DNA from 2 places in the Bacillus marinisedimentorum genome. Region 1 is predicted to be linked to the other one. Evidence: riboswitches for the same ligand, from Rfam matches in the RefSeq annotation. Region 1 holds a riboswitch; the other holds the start of a gene.
What was found. A riboswitch is a leader RNA that binds a small molecule or an ion and turns the genes downstream of it on or off. The one in region 1 is predicted to bind thiamine pyrophosphate.

Region 1 (7,836 bases):
ACCGTTGACCATCCCCCAGACGATTCCGTAAACGATGGCCAAAAATGGCGTATTTACCATCAGCAAAATGATCATTGAAATGACGTGGCCCGCAAACGACAGGGCCAGCAAATATCTGACCGCAATCCGTTCAACGAGAAAACCGGAGGCAAACGTGACCGGAAACCCGACAATCGCCATCAGGCTGAGGACAAAAGCTGCCATCGTCGGTTCAAGCCCGCTGTCTTTTAAAATGGAGATAAGATGGAACGTCAATCCGGTATTGACGAGGGCCGGTATACTGACACAAAATAAAATCAGCCAAAACGCCCGCGTCCTCATCGCTTCCTTCACCGTCCAGTTCACTTCAAATCCGGTTGAGATATCTCCTTTTTGCCGATTTTCAGCCTTCAGCTTCTTTGGCGGCAAGTTATCAGGGTACAATCCAATATCTTCCGGCTTGTTCCGGACAAGCCATAGCACGAGCGGAACAAATACAGCAATCAGCAGAACGCCCCACATGATCCACGTCGATCGCCAGCCCCAATATTCAATCAAATAGGCGTTCAGCGGCGGCAGCAGGGCGGAGCTCAAAAACCCGACGATAGCCATGAAACTAAGGGCCCGGCCCCTTTTTACAAGAAACCACTGCGGCACGAGCGTATTCGGAATCAGCGTCAGCGACCCCTGCCCGAATAGCCGGATCGCAAAAAAGCCGATGAACATCATGACGGGCCCTGTCAGCATGCTGTTCCAGAGAGCCGCCAGCCCGAGCATCAATCCGACAGATGCCATCATCGCCCGCTGTCCGAACCGGTCGACGAGCCGTCCCACGATAAACAATAACAGTCCGGCAAGCAATGTAGCTGCTGAATACACACTTGAAACAGCTGAACGGCTCATTTCAAACTCTTTTATATACGACTCGATAAAAACCGATACGGAATACGTCTGGCCCGGCCCGGAAAAAAACACGCCAACAGCGGCCAGGGCCACCACCGTCCATCCATAAAAAAACGGGGTTTTAATCGGCTGCGAATTCTGGTTCATCTTCACCCCCCTGTGTATGTATAAAAATTCGTCTCAAACTGGTTTTATTATAAAGCGGGTGCGCCCGTTCTTAAAATGGAAAGCATTCCAAATAGTTGATTTCACCTCAAACACCGCTCGACCGGTTTCCGAGCCTGCCGTGCAAAAAAGAATCCGCCAGTTCGATAATCTGTTCTTTATCGGTGCCGTGCAGGAGAATATGCTTCGAATCAGGCAAATAATAAACATATTTTTCTTCAGACGAAACCGATTCATATAAAAAAGACGCTGTCTTATGGGGAATCAGTCCGTCACTCTCCCCCTGGATGATCAAAACAGGGGCTGATATGTTTTCCAGCTCCTGACGCAGCTTCCGGACAAGCTTCTGAAATTCAATAGTGGCCCGGATAGGCGTTGCACCGGTTTTTTTCTTATATCGTTTAAACAGTTCGTTATCTTTCAAGCCTCCCTTTACCGCATCTTTTATCATCTCCAAGATGTCAGCCGCCATTTGCTTCAAGTTGATATAATGTGCTGACGCACTGAGCAGTACAAGCCGGTCAACCGGATACTTCGAAGCAAGGTAACCCGCTATCATACCCCCCATTGAAAACCCGACAACATACACAACGTCACACTCTTCATAAAGCTTCAAAAACGCCTTTTCAGCCGTGTCTATCCAGTCATTATGAACAACCCCGTCCCACTCTTCTTCTTCCCCGTGGCCCGGAAGAGTCGGAACATCCACTTTCCAATCCGTTGTTTTGCGGAAATGATCGGCCAGCGGCTCCACTTCATAAGGGGCCCCCGTAAATCCGTGAATAAGCAAACACCCAATCATACAACGCGCCTCCTTTCGTGGTAGAAGTTCAAGTGAAATTTATGTATAAATGCGCCTGAGGCCGATTTTCAAGATGTCTTTCCTGGAACCGGCCTTTATCTAAATCCGGCAATCCGTTTTATAACAGCCCAACAGCCAGAGCAACATCAATCCTTCCGCTCCCCCACATTATTATCCTGTACTCCGCGCAAATAAAAACGTTTACAACAAGCCTGACCTCTGCTATTGTTTTAAATAAATCAAACTGAATAGGACGGGGAGCCCGGTTGACCAGGCTGAGAGGATGCTTTTAACGCATCGACCCATGAACCTGATCTGGATAATGCCAGCGTAGGAACCAAAAAATGGACTTGTTTTCCGTTTTATTGCGGAACAATGACTATTATTCCATTTTATCACTATAACTATTGGTGAACCAAAGGCTGCCTGAATCAGGCAGCCTTTTTCTTTTGCCACTGGCTTCAAGGTGGCCGTTTTCTCCACGTGCAAAAGTGCGGCATCCGTTCTTGCTGCAAGTCGGTCGCATTCACGGCGTCTTCTATGCCGCAAGATGGACGGTGAGACTCATCACAGCTGCTCTTTCGGGGTTTCACCTGCTTTATGAGGCTGGGAACTCAGGCAGGGGCAGCGAGCAAAATTATTAAGGGGGATTTTACATGAGCAGTGTCAATCTGGGATTTCAAGTACTGCCGAAAGGAACAGAAAACAGCTACGAAGTTGTGGACAGAGCCATCGAGGTTGTCCGCCAATCAGGCGTGAAGTATGAAGTCGGTCCGATGGAAACGGTAATGGAGGGCGAGCTCGATCAATTGCTGGAAATCGTCAAAAGGGCGCAAGATGCATGTGTCGAGGCGGGGGCAAGTGACATAATGACCTGCATAAAAATCCATTATCGCCCGGACAGGGACGTTACGATTGATGAAAAAGTCCATAAATACCGCTCCTAACGCCGTGAACTTAAATACAAGCTGGGCGGGGCGGCTCCTGTCCTTGTCACTTCCGGGGCTGGTTCTTCTCGGTCTCCTCGTCATCTGGGAAGCAGGCACTGTCGTATCCGGCATTGAAAAATGGATTCTGCCCGCTCCGTCACTGATTGCCGAATCGCTATGGGAACAAAGGGCCTTGCTTACAGAGCATACGATGAGAACGCTGCTTGAGACCGCCCTCGGCCTGACGGCAGCTGTAATGCTCAGTGTTGTCATTGCCACGTTTCTTGATGTATCTGAATGGCTGAGGAAAGCTGTCTATCCGATTCTCGTCGTCTCGCAAACCGTTCCGATCATTGCGATAGCACCGCTGTTCATGATCTGGTTCGGTTATGGGATTTTGCCGAAAGTCATTATTGTCGCCCTTGTTTGCTTTTTTCCGATTACGATCAATCTTGCGGAAGGCTACCGGTATACCGACAAAGATATGATCCGTCTTATGGAAACGATGGGTGCGGGCAGGATGCAGATTTTTCGGATGGTCAAACTGCCTGCCGCCCTTCCCTATTTCTTTTCAGGCCTCCGCATTGCCGGCACCTACAGCGTCATGGGTGCGGTGATCGGGGAATGGCTCGGCGCGAACAAAGGACTCGGTATTTATTTGACCCGTGCATCTCAATCTTATTTAACCGAGCGGGTTTTTGCCGCCATCTTTGTCATTGTCGTCTTAAGCCTTGTCATTTTTGGGATCATCGAACTTCTTGGCAGGCTGATGATGCCCTGGCACCAATCAAAACAACAATCATAAGGAGGAACTGATATGCTGCAATTCACAAAATCGTTTCTTATCGCAATACTCTTCACCTTTCCTTTTATTTTAGGGGCCTGTGGAAATGAAGAAGCAGCCGATTCAGAAGCAGAAACTGACACGGAAAACGAGCAGGACCAGGAGGTCACCGTCATGCTTGACTGGTTCCCGAACACAAATCACACCGGCCTCTATGCCGCTCTTGAAAACGGTTATTATGAGGAACAGGGACTTGATGTCGAAATCGTCCAGCCCGGCGAAGGCGGTTCAGCCGGCCAGATTGTCGCTTCCGGCAAAGCCGATTTCGGAGTGAGCTACCAGGAGGGCGTCACCCAGGCACGTTCTGCCGGCATCCCGCTTGTCTCCATCGCCGCGGTTATCCAACATAACACGTCCGCTTTTGCTTCATTAAAAGAAGAAAGCATCACCACACCGAAGGATTTTGAAGGAAAACGGTACGGCGGCTGGGGTGCGCCTATGGAAGAGGCCGTATTGAAAGCAGTCATGAAAGCGGATGATGCCGACTTTTCAAAAGTGGACATGGTTACGCTCGGAGCGACCGATTTTTTCAAATCGATTGGCCGGGATGCCGATTTCGAGTGGATTTATTACGGATGGGACGGAGTGGAAGCTGAACGCCAGGGCATTGAATTGAATACCATCATGCTGAACGACCTTGACCAGGCTCTGGATTATTACACACCTGTTCTCGTCACGAACGAAGATCATATTGAAAACAATCCGGAGCTCGTTGAAAAATTCATGGACGCGACTTCCAAAGGATACGAGTATGCGATCGACAACCCTGAAAAAGCAGCTGATATCCTTATCAAGCACGCACCTGAATTGAATGAAGAACTCGTCAAAAAAAGCCAGCAATGGCTGAGTCCCCGTTACCAGGATGATGCAGAGCAATGGGGAGTGCAAGAAGATGATGTGTGGAAGCGGTTCGCAGACTGGATGCATGAGCGTGAACTGATTGAAGAAAACATCGACCCTGAAGCAGCATTCACAAATGAATTCCTTCCTGGAAACGGCAAGTAAAATGAGAACAGCACTTGAAGTTCTCGGTGTCACAAAAGTTTTTCAGGAAAAAGGGAACCAGCCTGTTGAGGCACTTAAGGATGTCAACATTTCAGTTCATGAAGGCGAGTTTGTTTCAATCATCGGTCCAAGCGGCTGCGGGAAAAGCACCCTTCTGGATATAATATCCGGGGTCACATTGCCGCAGGCCGGCGAGGTTTATTATCAAGCAAACCCGATCACCGGCAAAAAAGGGGTCGCGAGCTATATGCCGCAGAAGGACTTGCTATTCCCCTGGCGCACCATCATCGATAATGCTGCTGTCCCGCTTGAAATAGCAGGGTTGAGCCGCAAGCAGGCACGCAGTGAAGCACGTAAACTCCTGCCCCGTTTCGGCCTGGAGCAGTTCGCAGACAGTTATCCGCAAGCCCTGTCCGGCGGCATGAGACAGCGTGCAAATTTCTTGCGGACAATCCTGTCCCGCAAGGAACTCATGCTCCTTGATGAACCATTCGGCAAGCTGGATGCCCTGACAAGGCTTGAGGTGCAGGAATGGCTTCTGGAAATATGGCGTGACTTCCAGTACTCCGTCCTGCTCGTCACCCATGACATTGATGAAGCCATATTCCTGTCTGATAAAGTATACGTCATGTCACCGAGGCCGGGCAGGATTACGCACGAAGTGAAAGTCCCCCTGCCGCGGCCGCGCTCGTTCGAGATGATGACCAGTGCAGATGCCGTGAAAACGAAAGAAGAATTGCTCGGAATGCTGAAAAAATCAAACGGTTCGCCTGCCTGATTGGCAGGCTTTTTTTGTTGGATGCGGGTGGGGAAGGGCAGGGAGCCGGGTTGTTAACACGGGAAGAATTCGGTTTGTGGCGGGGAATGCGGGGGCGGGGTTGGTGTTAAATGTGGGGCCGGGGTTTGGCGCGAAATGTGGGGCAGGGTTGGTGTTAAAGGGGCCGGGTTTGGCGTGAATTGCCGTAGTTATGGCGCGAAAACTGCCCTTTGGCGGGAAAAGGCCGGGGTTTGGCGTGAATTGACTGAGGTTGCGCGTGAAAAAACTCCGGTTTGGCGTGTAAATCCGGGCGAACGGCGTGAAACCCGTACATCCTTGTACCATGCATGCCGGGTTCCGCGCGTAACCGGCTGGATATGGCGTGAAACCGGTGCTGTTTGGCTTGAAAAGCCCTTTGAACGGCGCGAAACTTGAACCAGAAATGCTGCTGCCCCTACCTTCGCGTAAAAAAATGTTCTTTTTCAGCTAAAAAACACTATTTTTATTCATGTTTGCTGCCACAGCGAAGCAGTGATCACTTCTGGCGGCAAAGATGGGGCCTGTAGATATGATGAGCGGGTGCGAGCGGCGCAGGGGTCCGGACAGCTTGAAAAGTCCCTCGTTTGACTCGACAAGAGACGGGTTTAGCGTGAAAGTAGGGCCGGGGGTGGCGCTAAAGGGGCCTAGTTTGGCGTGAATTGCCGTAGTTATGGCGCGAAAACTGCCCTTTGGCGGGAAAAGGCCGGGTTTTGGCGTGAATTGACTGAGGTTGCGCGTGAAAAAACTCCGGTTTGGCGTGTAAATCCGGGCGAACGGCGCGAAACCCGCACAACCTTGTACCATGCATGCCGGGTTCCGCGCGTAACCGGCTGGATATGGCGTGAAACCGGTGCTGTTTGGCTTGAAAAGCCCTTTGAACGGCGCGAAACTTGAACCAGAAATGCTGCTGCCCCTACCTTCGCGTAAAAAATTGTTCTTTCTCAGCTAAAAATCACTATTTTTATTCATGTTTGCTGCCACAGCGAAGCAGTGATCACTTCTGGCGGCAAAGATGGGGCCTGTAGATATGATGAGCGGGTGCGAGCGGCGCAGGGGTCCGGACAGCTTGAAAAGTCCCTCGTTTGACTCGACAAGAGACGGGTTTAGCGTGAAAGTAGGGCCGGGGGTGGCGCTAATGGGGCCTAGTTTGGCGTGAATTGCCGTAGTTATGGCGCGAAAACTGCCCTTTGGCGGGAAAAGGCCGGGTTTTGGCGTGAATTGACGTAAGTTCCGCGTGAAAAAACTCCGGTTTGGCGTGTAAATCCGGGCGAACGGCGTGAAACCCGTACATCCTTGTACCATGCATGCCGGGTTCCGCGCGTAACCGGCTGGATATGGCATGAAACAGGGGCTGTTTGGCGTGAAAAATCCTTTGAACGGCGTGAAACCTGAATACAGGAATACAACCTCCCGACTTTCACGCAAAAAATTAATCCGTATCAGCAAAAAATCAGTATTTCTTTCATGTTTTACTCCTGCCGCCGCACCAGATCATACAGATTCACAGCATCAACAACCTAAATACCTGGACACAGTCCGTCACCGCATACTAGGCCGCGGCAGTACCCCCCTTAAATCCCGGCAATCAAGGCCGCGCTTCAATGAAACGGAGGAGCGTGCCCACCACGTTCTCCACCCGCACGATCTCCATGCCGGCTTTCTCAATGTTTTCAATCGTTTTGCGGTTGATATTAACTCCTGTCAGTTTAACGGAAACGGGATTCAACAGGTCCATCACCTCGCCGATGACAGGCTTATCCACTCTCATATGTTCAAGAAAGAAAATGCTGCCGCCGGGCTTTGTGACCCGGCGGATTTCCTTCAGTCCTTCAACAGGAAACGGAACGGAACAGAACACACAGGTGGAGATAGCCGAATCAAACGTATCGTCAGCAAAGGTCATATCCTGTGCATCCATTTCCAGCAGTTCGACTGGGACCGGGGCTTCTTCCGCACGCTGCTTTGCCCGTTTCAGCATGGCCGGGCTGAAGTCGATTGCCGTCACTTTCGAGCATTTATCCGGCTGGTAAAAAGCGAGGTTGAAGCCGGTGCCGACTCCCACTTCCAGTACATTTCCGAAAGCCTTCCCGACTGTCATCTCCCGCCAGTCGTCACGCATCATTTTATCCATGCTGTCGTATAATAGCGCATTGCGGTTATACCGCTTTTTTATTTTCTCCGTTACATTCCGGTCTATAGGATCAGCCATTTTACCGCCTCCAGTTAAAGAAGACTTTTGATCTCTTGTTCATTCGGTTCAAACCCGATAAATACATGCTTTTTTGACGATAAGCCTAACAGGCGTTTTTTCCGGATAATAATGCCCGGTACGATTCGCGATCCTACCTCTTGTTTCATTTCATCTTCCTTATCCGGCTGTTGGGCGAGGTCGATTTCATTGAAAGGGATATTC
Region 2 (7,836 bases), on a different contig from region 1:
TCCAAGTACATTCGATTTCCCTGCTTATCATAATAAAGAATCTCTTCAATATTTAAGGACTTAACATTCAGTTTCCCGGCAAAAGCTGAATTGGAATTCAAATCAATCACGATATCTTTTACTTGCTTATCTTTAGCATATTGGGGATATAAGATTGTCGCTGCATAATTCACATCTGATTGTTGATTATTATACTGCGCATAAAAGGCCAACTGGAAAACGTCACTGGTCTCAACTCTCTTTGATCCATACTGTTTGTACTTGACATCAATCACTTTTTTATCGCCAGTATGTTTGCTTTTCACAATAAGGTCCGGAATGACATGCCGATAGCTTGTCCCTTCCATGGTAATCGCATCAGTGACTCTTTTTCCGGCAATGACCTGATATTCTGGGGGCAGATACTTCATTAGAAATTGACCTGCGAATTTCTCAAACAGTTCATTCATATCAATCAAAAAGGAATAATGGAATTCCTCGTTACTTAAGAAACTTGTGGCAGAGGATCGCCTCCATAAGTAATGTCCGATTTTGTGGGCATTGACGTAATGTTTGTTTAACCGGTTATAATGGAAAGTCGGCCAGTGAACTCCTCGATATTCTTCGCAAAGCATCTCAAACTGCGCTCTCATCAAATTGAGGTGCTGCTGTGTTTTGGCTGATACATTAAAACGGGAGGCAGCGGCCAAAACAGATAAAATGACCTGATTTTCCATTATATTAGTCACCAGCTCATCATACTGGCAATAGATTCTGTTCGGCAAATTGAAATTATTCTTTAAGTTCTCCGAGAAAACGACTGAGCCTCTCATGTTCCTTAGGTTTTCATTTTCTCTTACATACTCTTTAACCGGTCCCATCTTGAGGATCTTTTCCGTTTCCAGGAGGAACAGCCTTATAAGAATTTCCAGGAAGTTGGTCTTGTTGATGTCTCCGGCTGTACGTTCCATTTGATAATAAGGAAGGTCTTCGGCAAATAAAATCATATCCGTCAATGCCGAAAATGTCTCATTGAATTTAGGCTGGATAACAATGCGTACATCATTTAATTCGATTACGCCAACCCAACTCTGTGTTTTAATTCTCATGCCATTTTGAAGTTCATCAAAATAAAATCGTCTTTCCCACGGCCGGGATTCATGAATGATGGATATTTTCGTCAAGTACTCGCGTTCATCAGGGGACAGCACATAGTCCGATAGATGGAATTCATCCGAGTACTCCCTTAATATGATTTGCTGTTTCATGATTCGCTGTCCTTAAACTGCCTCTCCAGCACCTGAATAAAGGCATCTTCCGTCCCATTCAGAAGTTCATTGTTAATTTCCATACCCATGACATCCACAAAGTCTTCCCCAATGATTTCCGCCAGTTGGTTATAATCGTCAAAACAATATTCCTGGATGAGCGGGATGATTTCAAACTTAAAAACATCCCTTATTTCAGAAACAGAGGTGACCTGTTCCCCTTTTTCCATAAAATACGCATGGCCGATCTGTTTATCCCTACCTTGCAGATGAACCAATTTTTTATTGATGGATTTTAAAATTTCTGCCGGGGTTATACTGAGCAAATCTACCGGTTTATCGATCAGATCATAGTCTGGCATGCACTCAATGAAAGCGAAACGCCTTTTAAGGGCCGAATCCATCATTTTTATGCTTCTGTCAGCCGTGTTCATTGTTGCAATGATGAAGAGATTATCAGGTATGCTGAACGTATCCTTGCTTTGAGGCAGCCTGACCTCCACCCCGCGTTTATCCATCTCCAAAAGAGTTATCATTTCACCAAATATTTTTGGAACGTTCCCCCTATTTAATTCATCAATAATAAAGTAGTAGAACGAGTCTTTGTTTTCCCGCGCCTTACTCGCAAAACGCTGGAAGATGCCTTTTTCAAGTTCAAATGCTATAGTGCCGTCACTGGATTGTACCGGCTTGAACCCTTCCATGAAATCTTCATACTGGTAGGATGGATGGAAAGTGCTCATTTCCACATTATTCTGGTTCATGTAATCCCCTAACATGTCGGCACCTTCCTGATCACCGTATTCCAATAACGTTTCTCTCACCCAGATTGCAAACTCATCGTTCAATTCAAACATCGTCCCTCGATTTCCCATTTTCCCTGCTTGAGTGGATTGATATTCCGGGATCGATTTAAATTCTTCAAAGGGGATTTCTTGCTTGAAATGATAAACCCCTTTCACCCCTAACGAGTCATCATGCAACTCTTCTGATACTTCGGCAATCCCTACGATACCGTTAGAGGAACTTCCCCCCCGGTAACATAAGATTTTTTCGCTTTTTCTGGCATTCCTAAAGTTTCTGGCAACCGTTCTTAAATTCCATCTTTCTGTTTCTCCATTCATAATCTGTTCCCAGCGAAAATCGTCTGATTTATCGGAAGCAACCATAAACCAAATTTTGAACGGATTATGATCTGTTTTTTTCAATAGTTCATCTTTTTGATTTTTCCATGTAATGAATTTTCTGGCCATATATGTTTTCCCTGTACCGGGAGGCCCATAAAGAATTATCTGGCCCTTTCTCAACAGGGCCTGTTCAGTCATTTCAAAAAAACGTTCTTCTTCTGCAGTATAGGGAATGCTGCCTTGCGGATTTCCTGTACTTGGTTTTGAAGTCCATTCAACCACCTGTTTCTTCCCTACCGTATCAACTGTTTTAAATCCCCACTTTTCCTGCTTAGGGATTTCGAGGGCAGGTTGATAAGTTTCATTCCAGTTGACATACACAACATGTTTTTGATGTTCTAAGTCATCGCGGTATTCATAGCCTTTATCTGTCACGGTGCCAATCCCCAAAATTTTGGACTTCCCTTTATTGGCGATGACTTTATCACCGGACTGCAATTGATAGAATCTCCACAGTTCGTTCGCTTTTTCTATATTTTTTTGAGATGAGGACTGGAAATCATGTGTCAAAAAAGAACTTTTGAACTCTTCATAATCATTAAACTCCCTTAAATCCCCCACTTCATCCCAGCCAATGGATATATAACCGCCTTCCAGGGACTCTTTCCAATACTTGGCCTCGTGTCCCGGAGCAATCTTATAATATATTTCTTCACGCATGAATTCATGATAAAGAAAATGGGAGATAAGGAGGCGATCATAGCCCTTTAATTCTTCATGATTTGAAATAAGCTCCGAAAACATAATGTTTAATTCTATCGAATCTTTCCCTTTGAAATCATCTTCATCTGCACCCAGTTCTTTCAAGAATTTCCTTAAATGGTTGGCGTTATATATAGCCATCAGTTTATCAGGGTGGTACAGATATGAAATTTTGCCTTTAAGCATAGTCGCATTTGTAAGAAGGTTATCATCTTTTATTCCCTCATATGTACCTTGATCAAAAGATTTAATCAGCTGAATAATATCACTGCGCAGCTGCTCCCATGCTTTTTCCACATTCGGAAACTGAGAAGGATAATGCCATTTTTTATCTTTTTTACGGAAGTAAATGATATGTTTTGCTGCACTCCCTCCTTTGATGCTTCCCAGGGGAATGGTGTTATACTCAAGCCACCAGCTGAAAGAGTCTCTCTTTTTGTAACCAAGAGCGTAATCTTCTACACTCATCGCTTCAATTTTTTCCAGAGGGAATTCATTAAGAAATTCCTGGTGAAGTGTTTTGGCATTTTCAATTTCCTTTTGAACTTCTTGTTTATTATAATAAGCTTCAATTTTTTTCTTCAGCTTGCTCATTTTCCCACCCCTAACTATAAAGTAATACTTTGAACAAGACAGGTTCGCGGCTATTCTTCACTAGCACCGATGTTTACCGGCTCCCCCTTCCAATTCCACTCCCCATCCCTCTGAGGATCATATTTCCGGTAATTCCCCTTCGATACAAGATAATATAAATCCTTCTGGCCTGACGGATAATGCTTTCTTGAAGTATGGTTCACACAGTCCGCAATCAACTGGCAGCGGACAGTCGTCGGGTTGATATCAGGATACTCTTTCGCGATTTCCCGATACACGGCAGCAGGAGTGAACGTTTCGTCACCTTCATCATAGATTGTAAGTTTCCTTACCGTATCATAAACCAGTTCTTTCACTTTTACCGGCTCGTTCCATCTGCCTGTAGAGGATTTCACTGAAGCGGAACTTCCAATCTGTTCGGTGCTGATGATATACTCGCCCTGAGAGCTTTTATAAACGGTGTATTCCATGCAGAAAATCTCCATTCCATATCGGTCCCGGAGATGGTCCGTCACTTCTCTGACAATCGGCGAGACAGTCTCGGCAATTATGAAAATACGCTGTTTCCGATTGAATTCAACACTGCTCTTTTCCTGGGTGTCAGGATAAAACACTTCATGAAACTTGTCCCGAAGTTCAATCGCAGTTCCCTGGCCTTTGCCATTCTGGTAAAGAAGGAAGATTTCATTCAGTTTTGTTTCCGATAATGCGGAAGCCCACGTTGAATACTCAAGTGCCTGCGCGACCACTTCACGAGGGGTGCTGCCCTTCTTTAATTCCACAATAACAAGATTTCCTTCCGAATCAATCCCCATTAAATCGGGATATTTACCGGAATCGCCGATTGCCGCTCTCGTCTGCCGCCCAATCCAAAAAATTGTATTCCCCTCATATTCATCCAGAAGTGCATCCGGACTGTTTTCAAGCCAGTTTTCAAAGTCATTTTCGTAATTGACATTTCCTGCGCTTACTTTCTCCATAATTCCTTCAGATAAGTTGTTGCTTCCAGACAGTTTATAAAGCATGTGGTTTTCCCCTTTCCGTTTCTATTCAGGCAAATTTTTCTATTTTAAATATAACAAAACAACTGAACCATTTATGGCACACCTATAAAAAAAACTGACAATTCCGGGGCTCTCAATTCCCTTTGCTTACTTGTTTTTCTGTCCAGCTCCTTTGGCCGTTTCTTCGTCCTTCCAGACCAGTTTTGTGTTGAATTCTCCTATTCTTTTTACTTTTGCTCAGATTTTTTAAAAAAGATGCGACTGGAGGGCTCGGTAAGACTTTTAAACTTCTCCCTGGCTAATGGTGTAGTTGTTCTCATTTTTTTCATCCCCCCTTCACCTTCGTATTCGTATGGATGGAAACTACTCCCAGATTACTTAGCGAAATAAGGGGTAAATAACTTATCACACCACCAGATAGGAGGTCCTCCCGCTTGTTTACAACCATTACCTTGAAACTGGTCATCGGCCTGATCGCACTCATCCTGATCACCCGCCTTCTTGGAAAGAAGGAAATGGCCCAGGTCACACCATTTGATTTTGTGTATGCACTCATTCTCGGAGGGATTATTGAAGAGGGGATATACGATACAAAGACAAAAATCTATCATGTCATATATGCCGCCGCGTTATGGGCCGTTTTAATTTATACCGTTGAAAAGCTGCCGCAGAAGTTTGAAAAGATCCGTAAGCCGCTGAAAGGAAAAACGGCCATCATTATTGAAAATGGGGAAATAGACATTAAGGAGATGAAGAAGGCGAAGCTTGAAATGGAGCAGGTCCGGACGATGCTTCGCATGCAGGGGGTCTTTTCTGTCAGTGACGTGAAGTATGCGTTTCTCGAAGTGAGCGGGCAGCTGAGTGTGATGAAGTATGCGGATCAGTCACCTGTTACGGCAAAGGATTTAGGGGTTGACACGGCGCCTCAGGAACCTTCCATTTTGCTCATTGATGAAGGCATGGTCCATGAAAAGAGCCTGAAGGTCATAGGCAAAGACAAAAGCTGGCTTGATGAGCAGCTGGGTGAACATGACATCCGAAGGGCTGAGGATGTCTTTTACGCTGAATGGACCAGGCTTGGCGGATTTTACATCAGAACCTATGAAGATGAAAGGCATGCGACTTGATAGACACCGAGAAGATGTCCGGTATAATAAAGTAAGAATTTCATAGATTCAACGGGGAGCTGGAATCGGCCGGCTTGAGAATATTCCGCAAAGATATTGACCCGCTGACCTGAGCCGGATAATGCCGGCGCAGGGAGTGAAACTTGTTTCTTAATGAATTAGGCGCTCCCTTCTTGTCAGGGAGTGCTTTTAGTTTAGAGGAAGGGATGAAGCAGGATGTTTGATGCATATACGATTGACATGATTCGCGGACATTCCCGGAAGATGGAAAAGGCCGGTGAACTGCCTCCGGATGTGCTTGATATCATCTATGATCGGGGCCTTTTCAAGTTATTCCTTCCCGCTGAGCTGAACGGCAGGATGATGCCGTTTCCGATGGCGGTTAAGCTGTTTGAAGAAGCCGCCTGGATCGACGGCAGCTTTGGCTGGCTCGTGCAGATCGGTTCAGGGGCCGGTTTTTTCGCGACGACGATTTCTCCTGCTTTTGCACCTGACGTTTTTTCCCGGCGCGATGCATACATAGCCGGCAGTGACCGTCCGAACGGGGTTGCGAACAAAGTGGATGCGGGCTGGCGCGTTACCGGAAGCTGGCCGTTTTGCAGCGGCTCGCTGCATGCGACCACCTTCACAGCGAACTGCCGCGTTGAAGTGGACGGAGTTGAAGACGGAGCGGTGCGGGCGTTCATTTTGCGGCCAGGCCAGGTGGAAATCGAAAAGGACTGGAATGCATTCGGGCTGAAAGCGACGAACAGCCATACGATTCATGTGAAAGATGCCTTCGTTCCGGAAGAGAGAACGTTTGATGTGTTCAAGCCTCACTTCCATTATGACAATCCGGTCTATCACTATCCATTCGTGCCGTTTGCCGAAGCGAATATCGCCGCGACCACAATCGGGATTGCCAGGCATTTTTTCGAAGAGGCCCAGGCCCATGCGGAGCGCAAATTACAAATTTGGGATCAGGAGCGGTACTCGTTTGTCATTCGTAAAATTGAGCAATTGACGGCTCCATTCGATCAATCCGCTGCCGCCTTCCATAAGGCGATTGAAACATCCTGGCAGAGCCATCTCGCCGGAAACGCGCTGTCTGATGAAGAGATGATCGACATCAGCGTGCACAGCAAAGAAGCGGCCCGGCATGCGGTAGAAGGCGCACAGAATCTTTTCCGGTATATGGGCATTGACGTTCTTTTCGAGGATAACGTCCTGAATCGGACATACCGGGACTTGCTTACGGCTTCACAGCATAAACTGCTGATCTCATATGGAGATTGAAAAAAGAAACGGTGCCTGATCCAGCGCGTTTTAATTGCGCCGGGACCAGGCACCAACTTCATGGTTTAATAAAAACCGCAAGCACCTACAATGATCAATAGGATAAACAACACGACAATCAACACGAATGTGTTGGATCCCCTTGCCGGAGGACAGTATCTATAACCTGGAGAAACATAACTTGGCATAGGAGGAACATTGGCGCCCATTACAGGTGCTGCATTTACGTTTGCTCCCATATATGGCATTGCATTTACATTATCCACGTTTTAACCCTTCCTTCCCGATAGTTATTTGTCACTATATCATACTCACCTAAAAGAAAGTTGAGCCCGTCAACATCATAAATGGGTTAATGTCATGGACTGGTACTGCCCGGTTATCCGGTAATCATTTTCTTGTAATAAGTCAAATACTGAATGAAGGCTATCGAGCATTTATTATGGTGTATGACAGTGTAGGGCACTCGACGAACTGTACGGCCATTTTGGGCTGCTGAAAGTTCAGCTAACCGATTAAAAGATGGCCTTGTGACTAAATTCGTTAAATAAGCTGATTGCGTGCTCCCCTGTTTGCGATGTTTGTTCAATTTTTGAATCATTTTTTCATCGTCCCTTATGCCGAACCCATGGCCAAAAAATTTGCCGCCCGTCAACGCGACAGCATTCTCTCCTCTATACCATGGAGTCCCGGGATTAAA

Region 2: linked by a shared signal. The riboswitch ahead of A4U59_RS15220 (acyl-CoA dehydrogenase family protein) and the one ahead of A4U59_RS18350 (MTH1187 family thiamine-binding protein) in region 1 are both predicted to bind thiamine pyrophosphate.

What each region holds. Positions count from the first base shown of each region.
Region 1 covers NZ_LWBL02000065.1:24,516-32,351, forward strand. The annotation lists gene A4U59_RS18340 (MFS transporter) at 1-1,029, opposite strand, end outside; gene A4U59_RS18345 (alpha/beta hydrolase) at 1,136-1,849, opposite strand; TPP riboswitch at 2,094-2,203, shown strand; gene A4U59_RS18350 (MTH1187 family thiamine-binding protein) at 2,506-2,796, shown strand; gene A4U59_RS18355 (ABC transporter permease) at 2,801-3,583, shown strand; gene A4U59_RS18360 (ABC transporter substrate-binding protein) at 3,596-4,627, shown strand; gene A4U59_RS18365 (ABC transporter ATP-binding protein) at 4,599-5,405, shown strand; gene A4U59_RS21915 (hypothetical protein) at 5,580-5,819, shown strand; gene A4U59_RS18375 (hypothetical protein) at 6,078-6,317, shown strand; gene A4U59_RS18380 (class I SAM-dependent methyltransferase) at 7,009-7,632, opposite strand; gene A4U59_RS18385 (glutaredoxin family protein) at 7,647-7,836, opposite strand, start outside.
Region 2 covers NZ_LWBL02000050.1:36,406-44,241, reverse strand. The annotation lists gene A4U59_RS15240 (McrC family protein) at 1-1,247, opposite strand, end outside; gene A4U59_RS15235 (AAA family ATPase) at 1,244-3,730, opposite strand; gene A4U59_RS15230 (DUF7669 domain-containing protein) at 3,781-4,755, opposite strand; gene A4U59_RS15225 (DUF421 domain-containing protein) at 5,169-5,861, shown strand; TPP riboswitch at 5,904-6,014, shown strand; gene A4U59_RS15220 (acyl-CoA dehydrogenase family protein) at 6,078-7,136, shown strand; gene A4U59_RS22615 (YjcZ family sporulation protein) at 7,202-7,324, opposite strand; gene A4U59_RS15215 (protein-glutamine gamma-glutamyltransferase) at 7,516-7,836, opposite strand, start outside.